2 regions of the Halobacillus sp. Marseille-Q1614 genome follow, and region 1 is predicted to be linked to the other one. Evidence: predicted binding sites of a transcription regulator. Region 1 holds the regulator's gene; the other holds the start of a gene.

Region 1 (8,126 bases):
CATTTGATTCTTTCATAAAAAAAAGCTCCTTTTTTCCTAATCAATAGTTTCATCATAATATAAATTCAAGAGAAAATCCACGACTTAAAACCCTTGAAAATTAAAGAGACCGGCTAAATACGACGTAAGCTTCGTCATCCAGTCAAAATACAGGGCAATTCCAAGCGCAATCATGATATAACCGCCGGATTTCACTATAGCAGCACTGTGGCGTTTGATCCAGCCAAGCTTCCCAATAAAGAAAGAAAGAATTAAAAACGGCAGAGAGAACCCTAAAGAGTAGGCGACCATCATCACTAGAAATAGCTGCGGCTGCTCAGCACCTAAAACAATAACAGCTGAAAGAATGGGTCCTGTACAAGGTGTCCATCCAAGGGAGAAGGCTAAACCGATGAGAAATGAGCCGAAATAGCCAGATGGACGGTTTTTAAAGGCAATCTTTCGGTCCTTCATTAAAAAGTTGAAGTTAAACACTCCGATGATGACAAAACCGAAAAAGATAATCAATACGGCTCCAAGACGGCGGATAATATCATCATACTGCACGAGAAACTGTGCAAAGAAAGAACCTGAGAACCCCATAATTAAGAAAATCGTTGAAAACCCTATTAAAAACAGGATGGTATGTAACAGGCTCCGCCTTTTCAGCATCCCATTATCCTCTTTTAATTCACTGACACTCATCCCGGTAATATAGGAAAGAAAAGCCGGGTACAGCGGCAGGACGCATGGGGAAATAAAAGAAAGAAACCCTGCCCCAAAGGCTAAAAATACGTTAACGTCTGTCATATTATTATGTCCCCTATCATTAGTTTCGACCCTATTGTATCAAACACCGCCGTAAAAAACGATCAATGAACTGTGAACATCTGGCGACTATTATAATTTCCATATAAAAAGCCTTTACTGCTTTTAATGACAGTAAAGGCTTGCCTATGATTGCTATTTCATTTGGTTGTTCATCGCACGCATCATTTGATTGATCTTCTTCTGTGACGGCTTTTGTCCCATTTGCATCATCAAAGTACGCAGCATTTGCTCATTAATAGGCGGGTTCTTTTTCAAATAATTCATCATGTACCTTCTAGCGATGAAAAAGCCTAAGGCTACTCCACCTACAAGCGCTAATAGAGCAATGATGATGACCCATACGATACCCAAAGTCATATCAACGTCTTCCTCCTTCGTGTTGTCTCCCATAACAGTATAGTAAAAGACCTTGATGAATACAACAGGCTTTTACGATAACAGACGCTGACGTATAAAAGGGGAAATCCATCCGTAATGCTCGCCGCTTTCTTCTACGATAAAAAACGATTGATCACACATTCTTAACGGTTGAAATAAAACCCGTTCCGCTTGCCAGAGGCTGTCACACTGAAATAGACAACAGCATTTCTTATCTTCTAGTATATCATAATTCCTTAAACAATCGAATAATTGACTATTTAAATTTGAATGGCTGCTATGGATTTTTTTCAGCCAGTCTAAAAACGAGAAATGGTTCGTGATGTAGTCTAGTTGCTGTTTGTAAATATGAGAATGAGGAAAGTCGCTGCATTCCTCAAAAAATCTCTTCAATATATCTACCTTATAATAGTAGTGTTCGGTTACTTCTCTTTTTATAGCATAGACTGCAAATTGCATATAACCAATCCTCCTTGCAAGTATTATAGCGAGCAAGGAAGGATAAGTTTGTCACTTTTTGTCACTGAATTTAGAGTACTTTTGTCATATTTTCAATTATGTAAAAGATGCTGCTGCCCTTAGGCAGCAGCTATTCTCTCTATTATCCCATTAAGCTTTCAGCATGCTTAACGACATTCTCTACGTTGAAACCGTATTTCTCAATGACTTCGTCTCCAGGAGCAGAAGCACCAAATGTATCAATGCCGATTACAGCTCCATCAAGTCCTACATAACGTTCCCAGCCAAAGGACGCTCCCATTTCAATAGCAAGACGCCGTCTTACGTCTGATGGAAGTACACTTTCTTTATAATCTGAATCCTGTGCTTCGAATCGATCGAAGGAAGGAACACTTACGACACGGACGTCATAGCCTTTTGTTTTAAGCTCTTCCTGTGCGCGTACGGCAAGCTGTACTTCAGAACCTGATGCAAGAAGGATACCATCAGGCGTGCTCTTATCAGAATCACTTAGAATATAAGCGCCTCGCTTCACACCTTCATAGCTTGTACCTTCTAAAGTAGGAAGACCTTGGCGAGTTAAGACAAGTGCAGTCGGTGTTGTGTTGGACTCAAGAGCCAGTCTCCACGCAGCGCTTGTTTCGTTTCCGTCAGCCGGGCGCATAACCGAAAGATTCGGCATTGCTCTTAGAGAAGCCAGCTGTTCTACAGGCTCGTGTGTAGGACCATCTTCACCAACAGCAACAGAATCGTGTGTTAATACATAATTAACCGGCAGATTCATCAGCGCTGATAAACGAAGAGCCGGACGAAGATAGTCGCTGAATACGAAGAACGTACCGCCATAAACTTTTAAACCGCCGTGAAGCGCCATACCGTTTAGTGCAGCAGCCATTGCAAATTCACGAACCCCAAACCAGATGTTTCGGCCAGCATAATTCTTGCGGGAGAAGTCGTCTTCATCTTTTACAGCCGTTTTGTTGGATCCGGCAAGGTCTGCACTTCCGCCGAAGAAATAAGGAATCTTCTGTGATAGTGCATTAATCGCTTCACCTGAAGATGCTCGAGTTGCCAGTTTGTCTTCACCGACTGTGTATGCAGGAAGTTCTTTATCCCATCCTTCAGGAAGACGTCCGTCCATCGCTGCTTCAAGCTCACCGGCAAGCTCTGGGTAGGATTCTTTATATTGTTTAAACAGGTCGTTCCACTCCTGCTCCTTCTTCTCGCCATTAGCCTGAACTTTATCTTTAAAGTCCTGATATACTTCTTCAGGCACATGGAAAGGCTCGTCGTGGCCCCACTTATAGTATTCCTTCGCTGCAGTTGCCTCTTCTTCCCCTAGCGGAGCACCGTGAGAAGCTGATTTACCAGATTTATTCGGTGAACCATAACCGATGATCGTCTTCACTTCGATCATTGTCGGCTGGTCTGTATTCATTTTTGCCTGTTCAATCGCTTTAGCAATACTGTCTGTATCTGTTCCGTCTTCTACACGGATTACCTGCCAGCCATAAGCTTCATAACGCTTTTCAACGCTTTCGCTGAAGGAACGGTCAAGATCCCCGTCTAAAGAGATATCATTGGAGTCATAAAGAACAACGAGTTTTCCTAAGCCTAAGTGTCCGGCTAATGAAGCAGATTCCTGAGAAACACCTTCCATTAAGTCACCATCACCGCAGATTGCAAAAGTATAATGATCGACAACATTGTAATCATCACGATTGTATTTAGCCCCAAGGTGAGCTTCGGCCATAGCCATACCTGCAGCCATAGCAAGACCCTGACCTAAAGGTCCTGTCGTCGCTTCCACCCCATCCGTGTGACCGAATTCAGGGTGTCCAGGTGTTTTAGAATCCCACCGACGGAAATTCTTAAGATCTTCAATAGTTACCTTATATCCTGATAAGTGAAGCAGGCTGTATAGAAGCATAGAGCCGTGCCCCGCTGAAAGTACAAATCGGTCACGGTTAAACCAATTAGAGTTTTTCGGATTATGATTCATGAACTGTGTCCACAAAGTATAAGCCATAGGTGCGGCACCCATCGGCATCCCCGGGTGTCCAGAGTTTGCTTTTTCTACCGCATCAATGGTAAGAGTTCTAATCGTATTAATCGAAGTTTGTGCAAGGCTGTTTGCCATTTGTTTAGTTCCCCTTTCTGGTTTCGTATGTAACAAGTATTATCCTATAATGAAAAACCGCTTGTGACAAGCAATGTTACCGAAAACTCGCGAATTTATGCATTTTTCTAACAAAAATTCTCAAATCCACCAGGAAATAATAAAAATTCCGCACCTCATCAAGGTGCGGATGATTTAGGGTTTAGTGTTTCTTTTCTTTTTCCTGCATGTCTTTCAGTTTTTGAGGGGTTACATCTTTGCCGTTAGGGTCAACGATTTTCATCCCTTTTAACTGATTTTTAAAAGACTTTCGTACATTTTTTAAATATTCTTGACGAAGGTCCTGCTGTTCCTTTTTCTCAGCTTCGGTTAATCCCTTATCTTTTGATTTATGAGAAAGCTCGTTAATACGCTCCAGCTTTTCATTCGTAAGCATGCGCCATTCTCCTCCTTTATAGGATCAAATGAAAAAGACAAGAAGCTTTCTTCTTAAGCCTCTTGTCCTCCTTATTTTAACGGTTTTCTTTATCGTTTTCAAGCGAGATAAACTCTTGATACCTGCGGTGCACGGTGGCTTTTGAAACATTATACCCGAGCCCCCTCAAAGTGGCTGCTATTTCATGGAAAGTAAGCTTGTTTTTTTTAAGCCTGACTACTTCCTCGACCGGAAATTCCAGCCGCTCCCGTCCAGGCGATAAATGCTGGTTGGACAGGTTTTTCTCAGGAATATACCCTTGTTCAACCGCCCGCTTCATCCCGCGTTTAATTTTCATATTATGTATCTTCCGCTGATACTCTTCAACAATACCGACGATTTGTAAAACCATCGAATCAGACTCCGACATCTGCATTTCCCCATGATCCGTTAACGTAAATATTTTTATGTTAAGTTTATGAAGCTGATGAAACAAAGCTATTTTTGTATTTCCTCGCCCGAGCCTCGTTTCATCCTGAATCATGAGAATATCTGCTTCCTCTCTTGAAAAAGCTTCAAGCAAGCGGAATACTCCTTCTCTCTCAATGTCATATCCGCTCGCCTGTTCAGATATACACTCAATGACTTCTATAGAATACTTCTCAGCCAATGACTCAAGCTCCGCTTTCTGACGAGCCAACGAAGTCACCTGCTCTTCTTTTTCTGTGCTCACCCTGCAATATAGAATCGCCTTCACTTCTTCTCCCTGCCTTACTATATCTATTTATTTGATAAGCGTACTATACACTCGTCACCATAGAATAGTAAAGAAAAGCCAGGCTCGCAATAAATAATAGAATATAAGTGACATCCAGCATAGACATTTTATTAAACATAATACCAACCTCCGATTCGAACTTTTGTTCTTAGAAACATTTGTTCGCTTTTTATAACTTTATTATATACGAACGTTCGTTCTTGTCAATGGTTTTTTTCGAACGCTTGTTTGTATTTTTAAATCTATCATGATAGAATGTATGTAATTAAATCCTATGTTCGAGGTGTATAAATATGAATAAACTTTCTAAAAGGCAGCAGGAAATACTAGATTTCATTAAAGAACAAGTGTTACTTAAAGGTTATCCGCCTTCAGTAAGAGAGATCGGCCAGTCTGTCGGATTAGCATCAAGCTCTACTGTTCACGGGCACTTATCACGATTAGAGAAAAAAGGATTCATCCGCCGCGACCCGACGAAACCTAGAGCCATTGAAGTTATCGAGCTTGAAGAAGAGAATGCCATTCCTAAGAGCGAAGCAGCTTATGCTCCTGTTATTGGTAAAGTTACGGCAGGTTCGCCTATTACAGCGATCGAGAATATCGAAGAATATGTCCCGCTTCCTGACACACTGGCGGGTCCTGAGGACACTACATTTGTTCTTGTCGTTCAAGGAGAAAGTATGATTGAAGCCGGAATTTTAGATGGAGATATGGTAATTGTCAGACAGCAGACAACAGCTAACAATGGAGATATAGTTGTCGCAATGACAGAAGATGAAGAAGCAACGGTAAAGCGTTTCTTTAAAGAAAGTAATCATATCCGCCTACAGCCGGAGAATGCCACAATGGATCCCATTATCTTGAATGATGTGAGTATTTTAGGTAAAGTCGTAGGTTTATATCGGACGGTGCATTAAGTTTAAAAGATTCCCTTTCACTACTTGCAGAAGGGAATCTCAGGCTGTCGAGAAAGTTCTCGACAGCCCTATTTTTTTGGTCTTTTTCAAAAATTTGATCTCTTTATGCCCTGAAGATAGATTTCTTTGGAAAAGGTGATTCCTTTGTTCCAATTAAGAAATGATCGGCAGATTGAAATGGAAATGGTAACGTTAGAAGGGCTTGTGCCCGAAGACCAGATTGATCAATACATAGATTTCTCCTTTACCTAGAAAAAGTACGTCCGTTTTATTCAGAAGACAATGGTCGTCCATCTCTTGATCCTCTTGTGCTATTCAAAATGAGATTCATCGGTTATTTGTACGGCAGCAGTTCCGAGCGTGAGTTAAAAAGACAGATTCAGCCTATGTAGCTTATCGCTGGTTTTTTGGGGTTGAACTTAACTGATCGTAAGTCTCATCACTCCACCATTAGCCTGAACCGTCAAACACGATTTAAAGAAGCTGAATGGTATTACCTATTAGAATGAAGAATTTAAACGCAGGAGGTCGCCATACGCTTTCCCTTCAATTGAAAACCATGCTTTAAATTTGATATGCCGAAAGCCCAGGTTTTCATTTTTTATCAGCTTGTGATTTTGAGTATCCGCAATGCAATACCATAAATACAAAAAGAAGGCATTAGAGGAAAATAGAAAAGATCTGCGTACTCCATTTTTTAAGGGGTACATTTTTATTAAATTAACATGACTAGTGTCAATGACTATAGTCATTGACTTGAATTAATGACTTCAGTCATTTATAATTCAGCTAAGAAGGGCGGGTTATAACAATGAAAAACAAACTTTCCTCACGTCAGAAAAAAGCTCTCCATACTAGAAAATCTCTTGCGGAAAGTGCGGTTAAATTGTTTAAGGAAAAGGGATATGAAAATGTTAACGTCGAAGACATCACACAGCTTGCAAGGACTTCCAAGGGGTCTTTTTATACGTATTTCAAGTCAAAAGATGAGGTAATTTTAGATCACTACATGCAGATTGATGATGCTTACGAAAAAGCATTAACGGAGCAGCCCGACGGCCGGTCAAATGAAGAACAGCTTTTAACCGTCTTACAAGCAGGCTTATTATTTTCTGAGAATCTTGGACATGAATTCTTGTCTATTGTTCTTTCTAATCAGCTTACTGCAAATAACGAGGAATCGTTAATTATAGGTAAAGAAAGAAAACTATATCCAATAACCACTAACATTATTGAACAAGGAAAAACGAGCGGGGAATTCAGATTTTATGGACCTACCGAGGACTTTGTAGAAATGACACTACTATTTTATCGCGGGCTGGTTTTTGAATACTGCCTTATGAAGGATCCGGAAATCAAACTCACCCTCTATGCTGCAGAAAAAATAAGAACCTTTATACGAAAAATGCTGATCAGCTAGCTTTCGCCTTTTTAGAGGAATAAAAAACTGGATGCCTCGGCATCCAGTTTTTTTATTAATACTGCTGAATATATTGTTCGCGTTCCCATGGGTGAACTTGTGTACGGAACATGTCCCATTCGATTTCCTTCGCTTCTACAAAGTGTTCGAACAGGTGCTCACCTAGAGCTTGAACCATAATTTCGTCTTTTTGAAGTTCTTCTAATGCATCATAAAGAGTGGCTGGCAGGTCTTGTACACCGTGAGCCTCACGCTCTTTTTTATTCATCACATAAATGTTGCGGTCTACTGGAGATGGAGCTTCCAGTTTGTTCTCTACCCCGTCAAGTCCCGCTGCAAGCAGTACAGCCATCGCAAGGTACGGGTTAGCGGCAGGGTCAACACTGCGCACTTCGATACGTGTGCTTAGCCCGCGTGAAGTCGGCACACGTACAAGCGGGCTTCGATTCTGGCCGGACCAGGCAACATAACAAGGAGCCTCATAACCAGGAACCAGACGCTTGTAAGAGTTAATTGTAGGGTTCGTTACAGCTGTAAAGTTTGTTGCATGCTTGATGATTCCAGCCGTGAACTGGTAAGCTACCTCTGAAAGCTGCTCTTTTCCATTTTCGTCAAAGAAAGCATTCCCGTCTTCGTTAAATAAGGACATGTTTGCGTGCATTCCTGATCCGTTTACACCGAACAGCGGCTTAGGCATAAATGTCGCGTGAAGTCCGTGCTGACGGGCAATCGTCTTAACGGCAAGCTTAAATGTTTGAATATCATCACAGTGCTTGACCGCATCGGAATATTTAAAATCAATTTCGTGCTGCCCAGGAGCTACTTCGTGG
Region 2 (8,126 bases), 400 kb from region 1:
GAATTATCCGCCTCAGGCTATGCCATATCATCAGGCTCCGATGTCTTTTGAAGGAGACGATTCTGTCTCAGAAGATTACATGGGGGGGAACTCAAATGATTGTGGCTGCGGACCCGGCCCAATGCAGAGGGATCAGATGATGGAGTATGGTGATTATCCTCCTAATCAAATGATGGCTCCACAAATTTCCGGGTGGTACCCTCATCCAATGATGAATGGAGACGGACAGATGAGAGGCTACTTCATACAGCCGCCGCAGTCCTTTGAGGCACCGCAGTATCCAGACTGGCAGGATGACGAAGACGATGAAGAATAAAACGAAAGAAGGCGATTCTTACACGGATCGCCTTTTTAATTGGCTGGACTATTCGAAAGATTTTAGTATTAAAAGGTATATTGAAATTAAACCTAAAATTTATAAAGTAAGGGCAGGCGATGAGGATTATTTATTAAAAGGCTACCACCGGTCAAGAGTACTGAAACAGCAGCTGAACTTTTTTCGCTGTTGGAAAGAAGGGTATCGTCTGGCAGCCCTTCCCGTCCACTTTCCTAATGGCGAAAGGTCAATCAGTAAACATGGCTGCGAATGGGGGCTGTTTAAATGGGTCAATGGAAAGCATGCGGATTTCACCAGCCAGAACGACCGGGTGAAAGCATACGAATGTCTGCGGCAGTTCCACCGCACGTCCAAAGGAATCGAAGTAGAGTCTATTCCAAGGGATCCGCTCTATTTGAAATGGAAGAGAAGACTTGCCCAGTTCAGGGAAACACGTCCCATATTTAAAGAGGCAAAAAAGCTGAGGCTTTATGAAGAATTAGCAGCCCTGACTTCTGCTTATCTTGAAAGCTTCTCGGAATATCCGTGGGGGGAAATTGAAGAAAAGGCGTGGGAAAGCAGGCAGTGGCTGCACGGGGATGTGGCCCATCACAACTTTATCATTGATAAAAACGGTCTGGCGAAACTTATTGATTTTGACCTTCTGCATCGCGGACCTGAGTTATATGATGATATCCAGCTGGCCCATAGGTTTCTGCCTCATTTAGAGGATAATCGGTCCCGGTTTTTTTTAACTTTTCGCCATGTTAACTATCAAAAAATATGGCTCCATGGAGTGTTGATTCCTGCTGACTTACTAAGAGAATGGCTTTATGTATATAACAGGGACCGCTACGATGAAAAAAACATTTACACTCACCTGGTGAAGCTTGAGACAGCCTGGGAGAGGCGGAAACGATTTGTCCGTTATACAGAATTCATGCTAAGATAATGAATATCTTAAGTGTGAAAGGATGAACAAACAAGTGGAACAAAAAGTTGAAAAAATAGTCGGCTGGCTCCGTGAACAAGTGGAAGATGCCAATGTAAAGGGACTGCTTGTCGGTGTAAGCGGAGGAATCGATTCAGCCGTTGTTGCCCATCTTATAAAAAGAGCGTGCCCCGACGATTCTTTAGGCGTTATTATGCCTTGTAAAAGCAATCCTGCTGATCAGAAGCATGCTGAAAAGGTGATCAATTCCTGCGGCATCTCTTCTTTAACGGTGGACCTGACAGAAACACATAACGTCATGTTTGGTTCCATTGCCAAGCAGTTAAAACAAGCTGACACTTATAATTCAGAACAGGAACAGCTTGCAGATGCCAATTTGAGGGCCCGTCTGCGAATGAGCACACTTTATACGATCGCAACGAATCATCAATACCTTGTAGTAGGTACAGATAATGCAGCGGAATGGTATACAGGATATTTCACAAAATTTGGAGATGGCGGTGTTGATTTAGTGCCTTTAGTCAATCTTCCAAAAGGTGAAGTGAGAGAAATGGCTAAATATCTCGGTGTTCCTGAAGAAGTTATCAACAAGCAGCCGAGCGCGGGCTTATGGGAAGGCCAGACTGATGAGAATGAAATGGGCACGAGTTATGATATGATCGACAGCTACTTAAGAGGAGAAAGCATTCCGCAAAAGGATAAAGAAATTATTGAACGTATGCATAAAAGATCTGAGCATAAACGAAAAATAGCTCCAGGTCCTCTGAAATAAAGGCTTCCTTATTTTAACAGACTAAAACATTCTTCTTTGCTCCATAGTAATGGAAAAGGAGAATGTTTTTATGTGGAAAATTATTGGATTTTTAACAATAGCGGCCCTTTCTTTAATGGCCTGTAATCAAGACGTACCAGAAAAAGAAGAGACAGCACAAGAAGAGTTGTATCAGCCTATGGAATATTCAGAAGATGAAGGAAAGAAAAAGGGTACTCAAATCCCAACAGGGGAAGACCAGTATTTTAAACGTTCTGCCCAGGAAGAAATGAAAGAAAATAAGTACTCAGAAACGACAAAGTCGCATGATAATCCTTTTAACAATGAGGATGCCATGTTAATTACCGAGAAAGTAAATGAACTGAAGGAAGTCACTTTAACACAGACTTTTACAAATGGGGAAAAAGCTTTTATAGCTGTAAAAGTAAATCCGACAGACCGAAGGGATAAAGACATTGAAGAGAAAATTATTAAGAAAGCAGAAACGGTTACGGATCTGCCTATCGTAGTATATACGAACATCAATGCCTGGAATCAAAAGAAAGAAGAAGATAACAGGCGAATGGCGACAGAAGCTCCTGAAAAAATAAAACAAAGGATTTCTGACTTTTTCAGTGGAAATAACTAAAAAGTAACCCCGTTATCAAACAATAGCTTTTGTGATATATTGGTAAAGGAAAATGATTCGCTCCAGGGGAGGAGATTGCCTATGGCAGGCCATTCTAAATGGAATAATATTAAACGCCGAAAAGGCGCGCAGGACGCTAAAAAGGGCAAAATATTCATGAAGAACGCCCGTGCCATATTTATGGCAGCCCGTGAAGGCGGCGGAGATCCGGAAATGAATTCGAACCTTCGTCTCGCTGTAGATAAAGCAAAAGCGGATAATATGCCAAATGACAATATAGATCGAGCTATTAAAAAGGCGACCGGTGACTTGGACGGCGTAAACTACGAAGAAATCACGTATGAAGGCTACGGCCCAGGCGGTGTAGCTGTCATGGTTAAAGTCTTAACCGACAATAAGAACCGGACGGCGGCTGAAGTTCGCCATGCCTTTAATAAAAATGACGGCAACTTAGGGGAAAACGGCTGTGTTTCTTTCATGTTTAATCGTAAAGGTTATTTGGTGATCGACCGGCAGGAAACTGATGCAGATGAAGAAGAATTGCTTCTAGAGGTTATCGAAGCTGGTGGTGAAGAACTCGAAACGAGTGAAGATCAGTTTGAAATTTATACATCACCCGAAGATTTTGTTGACGTTAAGACAGCACTCGAAGAAAATGGTTATAAATTTCAAACAGAAGAAGTAACAATGATCCCTGCGACCTATACACCGCTTGCAGAAGCCGGCGTTGAAAAAATGCTGAAGCTTATCGATACGCTGGAAGACAATGATGATGTACAGGAGGTTTATCATAATCTCGATGCAGATGAAGATGTACTAGAAAAGCTCTCCTAATTCTCTCTTATAAAAGCTGTTGCTTCTGAACATACTAGAAGTAACAGCTTTTATATTAGGGGGATGCAAGATGCAAAGTTGGCTAGTAATTTCGGTCTTATTTATCAGCTCATTCACCTTTACCGCCAATGAACCAGTCCGCGAGGTGAAAAACCACAGCCTGGCCAGTTCAGCTGTCACAAAAGAAGACAAAGCTGTTCCGGCTTTTGTCTTAAGAGAGCCGCTGGAGTTAAAGGTCATTTTAAATACTTATGAAAATGACAATTTAGTGGATACAAAAGAAAAAGTAGAAACCATCTGGGCGATGGAGGACTTCTGGGCACAGTATGACGGATGGGTTGTCGAAGATCAAAGAACGGGACAAATCACGTTTAAAAGAGAGTTAGAAATAGCTTAATAAACGAAAAACACCTTATTTAATTTAAGGTGTTTTTTCACTTATGCGAACATGTGCTTGTGTGTTACAATTAAAGTTACTATAATAACGCAGAATAAGAGGGATATACGAAAAATGATTGCATACATCAAAGGGAAAGTTTCAGCTGTTGAAGAGGATGGGATTGAACTTGAGACCCAGGGCATCGGCTATGAAATTCTCTGCCCCAACCCCTATCAGTTCGAATTACATAAAGAAGTTAAAGTACACACTTATCACTATATTAGAGAAGACCAGCAATCTTTATACGGGTTTAAGAAAAAAGAAGACAAGCTGCTTTTTGCTAAGCTGCTGAATGTTTCAGGCATCGGTCCTAAAGGTGCACTAGCGATTCTTGGAAGCGTCAGTGTGCCTGAATTTGTATCAGCGATTGAGCAGGAAGATGATAAGTATCTTACCCGCTTTCCAGGGGTTGGCAAGAAGACAGCCCGTCAGATGATATTAGACCTTAAAGGAAAACTTGTGATATGGCTTCCGGATGAAGAGAATGAGCAAACGATCTTCTACCAGGAAGACTTAACTTCAAGTGAAAAACGCGAACGCATTAAAGAAGCTCTCGAGGCATTAAAAGCACTGGGCTATTCAGATAAAGAATTAAATAAAGTCCAGCCAGAGCTTGCGAAAGCTAAAGAAGCAAATGTAGATGATTATGTAAGACAAGGTTTACAGCTGCTCCTTAAATCCTAGCAGAAAGGAGAAGATCACACGTGGAAGAACGAATGATTTCCGGAGAGTTGCAGGGCGCAGAAGAAGAGATTGAATTAAGTCTTCGTCCTGAAACGTTAAATCAATATATTGGACAGGATAAAGCGAAAGAGAATCTCAGCATCTTCATCCAAGCCGCCAAAATGAGAGAAGAGCCGCTTGATCATTCACTGCTTTACGGACCGCCCGGCTTAGGAAAAACAACGCTCGCTTCCATTATTGCGAATGAAATGGGCGTGCAGTTTAGAACGACTTCCGGGCCTGCTATTGAAAGAGCAGGAGATTTAGCGGCGATTTTATCCTCATTAGAACCGGGGGATGTTCTGTTTATAGATGAAATTCACCGCCTGCCCCGTTCGGTAGAAGAAATCCTATATCCGGCGATGGAGGATTTTTGTTTAGATATCGTCGTTGGGTCAGGACCGAGTGCCCGCTCTGTAAGGCTCGACCTTCCTCCCTTTACTTTAGTCGGAGCGACCACAAGGGCCGGTTTGCTGTCCGCGCCTTTACGCGACCGTTTTGGGGTTCATTGCCGCCTGGATTATTATGATACAGCAGCGCTGCGTTCTATTGTTGAACGGACGGCTGATATTTTTCATGTGGGCATTGATCACGAAGCGGCCGTGGAAGTAGCCCGGCGTTCAAGGGGAACACCAAGAATAGCGAACCGCCTGTTAAAGAGGGTAAGAGATATCGTTCAGGTGCGCGGTGAGGATACAATCACAATTCCAACAACGCAAACGGCGTTAAAAATGCTGCAAGTTGATGATGAGGGGCTAGACCACATTGACCACAAACTGCTCGTCGCTATTATCGATCAGTTTCGCGGCGGGCCTGTGGGACTTGATACTCTCGCAGCCACTGTTGGAGAAGAATCGCAGACAATTGAAGATGTTTATGAACCCTTCTTATTGCAGCGGGGATTCATCCAGCGGACGCCAAGGGGGCGGGTCGTTACCCCGAAAGCTTATGAACACTTTAACCGGGAGGTGCCTGGCTCTTGACGGGCATGGGTAAAATCTTTATTGTTATAGGGGTTGTATTTATAGTCATAGGTCTGATATGGAATTTGTTCGGTCGCCTGCCTGGAGATTTCACTTTTAAAAAAGGGTCAGTGACTGTTTATTTCCCGATTATGACCTCGATTATTGCAAGTATTGTTTTAACACTAATATTTTATATAATAGGAAGAATCAGGTAATTAGAATGGGAGTATAGTATCTTATGGATATTAAGCAGTATGATTTTGATTTACCGGAAGAGCTGATCGCTCAGGTTCCATTAAGAGATCGATCTTCCTCTAAGTTAATGGTGCTCGATCGTAAGAAAGAAACGATTAATCATCGCAGTTTTAAGGATATTAAAGAGTATCTTAAAAAAGGAGATTGTCTCGTTTTAAATGATACGAGAGTATTGCCGGCAAGGCTTTACGGTTCAAAGGCGGAAACCGGAGGAAAAGTGGAAGTGCTTCTTTTACATCAGGGATCGAACGACGAATGGGAAGTTCTCGTGAAACCTGCGAAGAAAGTAAAACTAGGCACAAAGATTATTTTCGGGGACGGTCAGCTGACAGCAGAGTGTACAGAGATTCAGGCGCACGGGGGACGGAAAGTTCGCTTTTCGTATGAAGGTATTTTTCTTGAAGTTCTTGAAACACTAGGTGAAATGCCTCTTCCTCCTTATATTAAGGAACAGCTTTCAGACAGAGAGCGTTATCAGACGGTTTACGCGAAAGAAGAAGGTTCTGCGGCTGCTCCGACAGCAGGACTCCACTTTACCAATGAATTATTAAAAGAGATTGAAGATGCCGGCGTAGAGATTGCTTACTTGACCTTACATGTTGGCCTTGGGACTTTCCGGCCGGTAAGCGTTGAGAATGTAGAAGACCATGAAATGCATGCAGAGTTTTACCAGCTCAGTGAAGAGACAGCGGCCCAGCTGAGAAGGATCCGTGAAAATGGCGGGCGGGTCATCTCTGTTGGAACCACTACAACTCGCACGCTTGAAACGATTATGAGAGATTATGGGCGTTTTCAGGCCTCTAGCGGCTGGACAGACATCTTTATCTATCCTCCTTATGAATTAAAAGCGATCGATGGGCTGATCACTAATTTTCATCTGCCGCAGTCGACGCTGATTATGCTGGTCAGCGCTTTTGCATCAAGGGATTTTATTCTAGAAGCTTATCGTACGGCTGTAGAAAAGCAATATCGGTTTTTTAGCTTTGGCGATGCAATGTTCATTCGCTAGGCTGATTGAAGAAAGGAAGTAAAAATGGCTATTACTTATGAATTAATTAAGACGTGTAAGCAGACAGGAGCTCGTCTGGGCCGTGTGCATACGCCGCACGGTTCATTCGAAACGCCGATGTTTATGCCTGTAGGCACGCTGGCTACCGTTAAAACGATGAGTCCTGAAGAGCTTGAGGAAATGGGAGCTAAAATTATCTTATCCAATACGTATCACCTCTGGCTTCGCCCGGGAGAAGATGTCGTTGAGGAAGCGGGCGGACTTCATAAATTTATGAATTGGGACGGTTCAATTCTCACTGATTCTGGAGGGTTTCAGGTTTTCAGTTTAAGCGACCTGAGGCAGATCGAAGAAGAGGGCGTTCATTTTAGAAATCATATCAGCGGAGAGAAGTTGTTTCTTTCTCCTGAAAAGGCGATGCAGATCCAAAACTCTTTAGGAGCAGATATTATGATGGCATTTGATGAATGCCCTCCTTATCCTGCTGAGTACGATTATATGAAGAAGTCCGTAGAAAGGACAAGCCGCTGGGCCGAAAGATGCTTAGAAGGTCACAAACGCCCTGAGGATCAAGGACTGTTTGGAATCGTGCAAGGCGGAGAATATGAAGATTTGCGCCGTCAAAGCGCAGCCGATTTAACTTCTCTTGATTTTCCGGGATATGCAATTGGAGGTCTTTCGGTAGGTGAACCTAAAGATGTCATGAACCGCGTACTGGACTTTACAGCACCTCTTCTGCCTGATCATAAACCTAGATATTTAATGGGAGTAGGATCACCCGATTCCTTAATCGACGGATCGATTCGCGGTGTCGATATGTTTGATTGTGTGCTTCCAACAAGGATTGCGAGAAATGGGACATGCATGACCTCTCAGGGCCGGCTTGTCGTCCGAAATGCTAAGTTCACGAAGGATTTCCGCCCAATTGATGAAGAATGTGACTGCCATACTTGCCGTAATTACAGCCGTGCCTATATCCGCCACCTTGTGAAGGCAAATGAAACATTTGGGTTGAGACTTACTACTTATCATAACCTGTATTTTCTGTTAAAATTAATGAGGCAAGTGCGTGAAGCCATTAGAGAAGATCGACTCGGTGACTTTAGAGAAGAATTCTTTGAGAAGTATGGTTTCAATAAACCAAATGCGAAGAACTTTTAAGAAAGGGGGAAATATGAATGGAAACATTAGTAGGATTACTGCCTATTATTCTAATGTTTGTTATTTTCTATT

The links. The regulator LexA, encoded in region 1, represses DNA repair genes until DNA is damaged. The targets are predictions, from matches to a motif close to CGAACATATGTTCG.
Region 2: ruvA (Holliday junction branch migration protein RuvA) is a predicted target of LexA. The motif match lies at 3,946-3,959, and genes of this name have one in related genera.

The regions. Positions count from the first base shown of each region.
Region 1 covers NZ_CADDWH010000001.1:1,331,225-1,339,350, forward strand. Annotated here, with positions in the region: gene HUS26_RS06700 (Na(+)/H(+) antiporter subunit B) at 1-16, opposite strand, end outside; gene HUS26_RS06705 (cytochrome c biogenesis CcdA family protein) at 85-789, opposite strand; gene HUS26_RS06710 (YneF family protein) at 943-1,167, opposite strand; gene sirA (sporulation inhibitor of replication protein SirA) at 1,240-1,647, opposite strand; gene tkt (transketolase) at 1,790-3,787, opposite strand; gene HUS26_RS06725 (DUF896 domain-containing protein) at 3,969-4,202, opposite strand; gene HUS26_RS06730 (recombinase family protein) at 4,279-4,938, opposite strand; gene lexA (transcriptional repressor LexA) at 5,253-5,876, shown strand; partial or broken gene HUS26_RS19985 (transposase) at 6,015-6,364, shown strand; gene HUS26_RS06745 (TetR/AcrR family transcriptional regulator) at 6,688-7,296, shown strand; gene glnA (type I glutamate--ammonia ligase) at 7,352-8,126, opposite strand, start outside.
Region 2 covers NZ_CADDWH010000001.1:928,353-936,478, forward strand. Annotated here, with positions in the region: gene safA (SafA/ExsA family spore coat assembly protein) at 1-316, shown strand, start outside; gene HUS26_RS04535 (aminoglycoside phosphotransferase family protein) at 306-1,268, shown strand; gene nadE (NAD(+) synthase) at 1,303-2,040, shown strand; gene HUS26_RS04545 (YhcN/YlaJ family sporulation lipoprotein) at 2,111-2,668, shown strand; gene HUS26_RS04550 (YebC/PmpR family DNA-binding transcriptional regulator) at 2,750-3,502, shown strand; gene HUS26_RS04555 (BofC N-terminal domain-containing protein) at 3,573-3,899, shown strand; gene ruvA (Holliday junction branch migration protein RuvA) at 4,014-4,625, shown strand; gene ruvB (Holliday junction branch migration DNA helicase RuvB) at 4,646-5,647, shown strand; gene HUS26_RS04570 (DUF2905 domain-containing protein) at 5,653-5,844, shown strand; gene queA (tRNA preQ1(34) S-adenosylmethionine ribosyltransferase-isomerase QueA) at 5,868-6,893, shown strand; gene tgt (tRNA guanosine(34) transglycosylase Tgt) at 6,918-8,054, shown strand; gene yajC (preprotein translocase subunit YajC) at 8,072-8,126, shown strand, end outside.